DNA from 2 places in the Mesorhizobium sp. CO1-1-11 genome. Region 2 is predicted to be linked to the other one. Evidence: predicted binding sites of a transcription regulator. Region 2 holds the regulator's gene; the other holds the start of a gene.

Region 1 (3,208 bases), on a different contig from region 2:
GCGGCATCGGTGAGGAACTGTCGATGGTGCCGGATTTTTCAGCACTGGGTCTCGTGCTGGTCAATCCGGGCGTGCCGGTCTCGACGACGGAAATCTTCGCCGCACTCTCCCGTCGCGATAATGAGCCGCTGCCGCCGCTGCCGCGCAGCATCGATTTTCACAGCCTGCGCAACTGGCTGGAAATCACCCGCAACGATCTCGAGCGGCCAGCCCTTGCGATGCAGCCCGCCATCGGCAGGGCGCTTTCATGGCTTGATAAGGCCGGATCGGGCTTTTCACGAATGTCCGGATCGGGCGCGACGTGCTTCGGCCTGTTCGAGACCGGCAATGTCGCCAAGCGCGCGGCGGCCGAGATCCGCGGCCGCCAGCCCGACTGGTTCGTCGCGGCAACGCGCAGCATGGCGTCGGAGGCTGGGCGAGATGGCCAGAATTGACGAGAGCCGTGCCTTCATTCCGGTGCGCATCGCGGTGCTGACTGTTTCCGACACACGCAGTCTGGCCGACGACAAATCCGGCCAGACACTGGCCGATCGCATTACCAAGGCCGGCCACATCCTGGCCGCCCGCGATATCGTCACCGACGACCGCGAAAAAATCCGCGACACCGTTCTGGCGTGGTCGCGGGACAAGGCCGTCGACGTCGTGATCACCACTGGCGGAACCGGTTTTACCGGACGCGATGTGACGCCCGAGGCGCTGGAGCCGATCTTCGAAAAGCGCATGGACGGCTTTTCGGAAGTGTTCCACCGCATTTCCTATGACAAGATCGGCACCTCGACGATCCAGAGCCGGGCGACCGGCGGTGTCGTCAACGCCACTTTCGTCTTCGTGCTGCCGGGCTCGCCCGGCGCCTGCAAGGACGCCTGGGACGGTATCCTCGAGCCACAGCTCGATTACCGGCACATGCCCTGTAACTTCGTCGAGATCATGCCGCGCCTGGACGAACATCTGCGGCGCGGCAAATCGGCGTCGTAAGCAACGCCACGCAGAGCCGTTGCAAAAATCACCCCCGAGAGCGGTGCTGCTGCTTCGGCTGCGCTGGCCAGATTTCGGCGTCGAGCCGCCTGGTCGCCAGCCCGCGCGCTAAGGCCTCGGCGGTGCCGTCATTCTTGGACAGCGACGCCGCCTGTCGCTTGCTGATCACCAGTCCGTCGGCGAGCGCGCGGTTTGCCGAAAAGACCCGGGCCAGGAACGGTGGACGGCTGCCCCGCGCCCGCGAGAACCGGGCCGCCATTGTCTGCCTGGCCGTATGGGCGACGACGGCGTCGATCCAGCCCTCCACCAGCCTCGCACCCGGTTCGAGAAACAGAAGCCAGTCACCCTTGGCCTGGCGGATGCCGGCGGCGATGCCCCCGCTCCCCACATAGTGGCAGCCGGCATGCTCGGCGACGCGATGCGTCTGGTCGCTGGAGCCCGTGTCGCAGACGACAACCTCGCGCACCACGCCCTCGACCGCGCCGCCAATCAGCGTCGACAGCGTACGGGCGAGACCCTCCTCGTTATTGTGCGTTTCAATCAGAACACTGAGCATGGTTAGCCGAATAGCGGAAAGCGTTGGTCGGCGCCAGTTTTTGCAGCGCACCATAGAAAGTTCTTGATTTGTTCTCATCGACAAAATAGGAATAGTTTCATGAGCAGAGCGATTCGACACAACATGGACAGTCCCTGGGAGCGGGCGAAGATGGAACCGATCATGCGCGCCGACATTGCAGCCTTCGGAGCAGGGCGAGCCGAAATGGCCAACGCGATGATCGAGCAGAGCGGCATGCGGGTCCGTCCGGACCGCAACCGCGGCCGGTCGGCAGGCATCAATCCGTCCGGCCGGTTCGAACCTGTCAGCCGGCATGTCTTCGACGACGGCTGGAGTTCGCTGGAGGAACTTCCTCCCTTCAAGACCGAGGTGCAGGTCGAAAAGCCGCGCACCATCATCACCCGCAACGAATCGCCCGACATCTCCTTCGACCGGTCGATCAATCCCTATCGCGGCTGCGAGCACGGTTGCGTCTATTGCTTCGCGCGGCCGACACACTCGTTCATGGGCCTGTCGCCGGGCCTGGACTTCGAATCCAAGCTGTTCGCCAAGCCCGACGCGGCACGCCTGCTCGACAAGGAATTGTCAAAGGATGGCTACCAGCCGCGCACCATCGCCATCGGCACCAACACCGATCCCTACCAGCCGATCGAGAAGCAGTACCGGATCATGCGCGAAATCCTCGAAGTGCTGGAGGCGCGCGGCCACCCGGTCGGCATCGTCACCAAGTCAGCCCTGGTCGTGCGCGACATCGACATTCTGTCGCGCATGGCGGAGCGGGGCTTGGCCAAGGTGGCGCTGTCGGTGACGACGCTTGACCGCATGCTGGCTAGGACGATGGAACCTCGGGCATCGACGCCGACCAAGCGGCTGGAGGCGATCAGGCAGCTTTCGGATGCCGGTATCCCCGCTTCGGTGATGGTGGCGCCGATCATTCCGGGCCTGACCGACCAGGAGATGGAACGCATCCTCGACTCGGCGCACCATGCCGGGGCGCGCGAGGCCGGCTACGTGGTGCTGCGCCTGCCGCTGGAGGTCAGCCCGATCTTCAAGGACTGGCTGCTGCGCCACTATCCCGACCGCTACCGCCACGTCATGTCGCTGGTCCGTTCGATGCGCGACGGCAAGGACTACGATTCGGAATGGGGCAAGCGCATGAAGGGCGCCGGACCCTATGCCTGGCAGATCGGCCGGCGCTTCGAAATCACCGCAAAGCGGCTCGGCCTCAATGCCGAGCGGCGTACGCTGCGGACCGATCAGTTCGTCGCTGCCGGCAAGGACCAGGAGCAGTTGATGCTGCTCTGAACCGAAAATCGCCTCGGCTGTTCATTGCCGCCGTGGCAAAGAAACCCCGTCCGGCCTGCCCCGGCCTGCAGACGGTGCCCTCCCGGTCCGGCGCCCCACCCGACCCGGAGGGACTTGCGGAGAATCGGAGCCGATGCGAACCTCGCCGCAACATGGCTCGCGCGCGTTCTGATTCTCCGCCTCTCTTCGAAATCGTCGAGAAACCCGATTTCTCCTTCGAGACGAAGGCGATGGCCGATGGTTTGTGGCCGGTCGCCGGGATGGACGAAGCCGGTCGCGGCCCGCTCGCGGGTCCCGTGGTCGCGGCGGCAGTGGTGCTCGACCCCGCCAATATTCCCGAGGGTCTCGACGATTCCAAGCGGCTTAGCCACC
Region 2 (3,208 bases):
CGATCGCGCTGCCCTGACCATGCGCAATCTGGCGATCTCGGCGATCGCCGTGATCCTGGTCTCGCCTCACGAGGTTGTCGGCCCGAGCTTTCAGATGTCGTTCGCCGCGACCGCGGCCCTGGTTGGCGCTTATGCCGGCTGGGCCGATCACCATGCAGGAAAGACGCGGCCACCGCCGCCAAAGCGTTCCCTGGCGGGATTCCTGACGCGAAAATTCCTGCTGGCGACAGGAGGATTGGCCATGACGTCCATTATCGCCGGCAGCGCCACGGCACTGTTTGCCATCTGGCATTTCCAGCGGGTATCGCCGCTCAGCCTGTTCGCCAATCTGGCCGTGATGCCGATCGTGTCGGTCGTGATGTTCCTGGCCGTCGCCAGCGCCCTGCTGATGCCATTCGGACTGGATTGGCCGGCTCTCTACCTTATGGGCAAGGGCCTGACAGCAATGATCGCCGTGTCGGCGTGGATATCGGAGCGCTCTCCGGTCGATGGAGTCGGGCTGATTTCGCAGCAATCCGTGCTGCTGGTCACCGTCGCGCTGGTTATCGCGACGATGGCGACGACATGGCTGCGGTTCGCGGCGCTGCCATTCGCGCTTGCCGGCCTGTTGACTGTGTCGCACACGCGCGCGCCCGATGTGCTGATCTCGGAAGATGCGCGGCTGGTCGCGCTGCCGATCGGCAATGGCGAACTGGCCGTCAACCAGGAACGTCCGAACGAATTCGCAACCGACAACTGGAAGCGCGCCCTGATCTCCGAAACAATCGTCAAACCGGAAATGTTCGACACGACAGACGGGCAATTCGATGTTGCCAGTCCCACCGACCTGCCGCCAGGATCGCCTTTCTACTGCCGCGAAGGCCTGTGCCTTGCCAGGCACCCTTCCGGCGCGATCATTGCCTATGTCGAGGACCGCAAGACCACCTGGAAAGCCTGCGCTTTCGCCGACCTGATCATCGTCAATGACGCAACCGCCTATGACGTCTGCCACAATCCACTGGTTCTCGTCGTCACCAAACGGCAGCTCGCCCGCAAGGGAAGCGCTGCCGTCTTCTTCAATCCCCAGTCGGCCACGACCCGGGCCGCGATCGCATTCGCCGTCGACGGACCATACCGGCCCTGGCACGAACAGCGAAAATTCTCACGCGAGGCGAGGGGGCTGCCGCCGTACAAAAAACCCGACAAGCCCGATGGCAAGCCGGCTCAGTAGCGCCTGATCAACCCGACCAGCTTGCCTTGTACCTTGACCCTGTCCGGCCCGAAAATGCGTGTTTCGTAGGCTGGATTGGCGGCCTCGAGCGCGATCGAAGCGCCTTTGCGGCGGAACCGCTTCAGCGTCGCTTCCTCTTCGTCGACCAGTGCCACGATAATTTCGCCCGGGCTTGCCGTGTCGGCATTGCGGATAATGACCGTGTCTCCATCGAAGATACCGGCCTCGATCATCGAGTCGCCCTTGACCTCCAGCGCATAGTGCTCGCCGCCCATGATCATGTCCGGCGGCACCGAGATCGAATGCGTCTGATGCTGGATGGCATCGATCGGCACACCGGCGGCGATACGGCCCATGACCGGGATGGACACGGCTGAAACCGCATCGTCGTCGTTGCCGGCCGCGGGCAGGCGCGAAGGCGCAGCGGCCGGCCTGATCTGGCGTCCGGCGCTGCCTTGGCCAAGGCTGCCTTGGATGATGCTTGGCGAGAACTTCTTTGCCGCATTGAGGCCCGGCGCGATCGAGTCCGGCAGCCGCAGCACTTCCAGCGCGCGTGCCCGATTGGGTAGCCGGCGAATGAAGCCGCGCTCCTCCAGCGCCGTGATCAGGCGATGGATCCCCGACTTGGAGGCAAGATCGAGTGCTTCCTTCATCTCGTCGAAGGAAGGCGGTATCCCGCTTTCCTTGAGCCGTTCGTGGATGAACATCAGCAGTTCATGTTGCTTGCGTGTCAGCATGGCGGCCCCCAAGACATTGAACGAAAGGTTGAACCAGAATCGAAAAAACAAACCCAGAACAAACACTATCTGTTCCAGTTGTGTTCTGCAACCGTTTAAAGTTTAATGAATTTGTTAAGGGGTCGGAAGTTTTTTGCCCGCGACGGCGGGCAGCAACCAGCCCTTTCCGCCATCGGCAGGCGCATTGAAATCGTTTTGGTTAATGGCCTGTGGCCCATCCGCCGACGAGGCTTTGGCATCAGCTAGTTGGAAGGTTCTCCTCGGGGGGACGTATAATTCGCGGAGCCATTATTCGCGGAACGAAACGAAACCAAAATGCCAACGATTGGTAGCTTCGGGCGGCCATGGATCCGGGCGTTCGGCGCACCGGCCAGCGCGTTCGAATAGGCGTCGCTGAGGTTATCCCGAACCCGCCTTCAAGCTGCCGGCGCGAGCGGCGTATCTGGTAGCGCCGCTGTCTTCGCTGTGGACATAGACGTGCAGTGTGTAGCCGATATGCGCCGTCATCAGCGCCTTGGCCCGCTCGATGTCACGGTCGAGCGCCGCTTCCATGATCGCGGTATGGTGTTCGATCGCAATCGCTTCGCGCAGCGCTTCGATTGCCTCTTCATAGCCATCCTTGAGGCCGGCCGCGGCCCGCAGTGTCGGCGCCAGACCAAGAAAGCGATGATGCCGGCGCAGCTGATCCGAGATCGTCGAGCGGAACCGCAACAGCCAGTCGCATGTGGCGGCGCTCAGCAGCGCCGCATGGAAGGCCTCGTGGTTCTCGTCCCATCTGTCGACGGCCGCGTCCGAGGGATCGTCGACCGCCGTCTTGCAACGCGAGAGCCGGTAGTAGGCGGTGACCACGGCATCCTCCCACTCCCTGCCGCCTTTTTCCATCGATTCGAGGAACAGGGGTATCTCGACCACCATCCTGGCGCGTGCCAGATCCTCCAGCTCGGCCCGCGACACCGGAGCCACGGCAAAACCACGATTGCTGATGGCGGTGACCAGGCGTTCGGCCTCGAGCCGCGACAGGGCTTCGCGCAACGGTGTCCAGCCGACGCCATAGGTGCCGCGCAGCGCACTCAGTTTGAGCGGGGCGCCGGGCATGAGGCGCGTGGTCAGGATGTCGCGCCGCAACAGCTGATAGGCGGCTTCCGTTTTTGTGGAACTCGTTTCATCCCGCATGGTGATCAATCCGTCGTCTGGCGAAAGTATATATGATATTGGGTCACAGCAACAATTATATATAATGTTTGACACAGACCGGCGGACT

The links. Region 2 encodes LexA, which represses DNA repair genes until DNA is damaged. Its sites were predicted from a motif close to TGTTCNNNNTGTGTTCNG; they were not measured.
Region 1: LB554_RS01800 (PA0069 family radical SAM protein) is a predicted target of LexA. The motif match lies at 1,590-1,607, and genes of this name have one in related genera.

Annotation. Positions count from the first base shown of each region.
Region 1 covers NZ_JAIUHE010000001.1:375,537-378,744, reverse strand. Annotated here, with positions in the region: gene LB554_RS01815 (4-(cytidine 5'-diphospho)-2-C-methyl-D-erythritol kinase) at 1-434, shown strand, start outside; gene moaB (molybdenum cofactor biosynthesis protein B) at 421-975, shown strand; gene LB554_RS01805 (glycosyltransferase) at 1,004-1,531, opposite strand; gene LB554_RS01800 (PA0069 family radical SAM protein) at 1,682-2,836, shown strand; gene LB554_RS01795 (ribonuclease HII) at 2,989-3,208, shown strand, end outside.
Region 2 covers NZ_JAIUHE010000022.1:102,340-105,547, reverse strand. Annotated here, with positions in the region: gene LB554_RS23975 (ComEC/Rec2 family competence protein) at 1-1,210, shown strand, start outside; gene lexA (transcriptional repressor LexA) at 1,204-1,947, opposite strand; gene LB554_RS23965 (GntR family transcriptional regulator) at 2,347-3,120, opposite strand.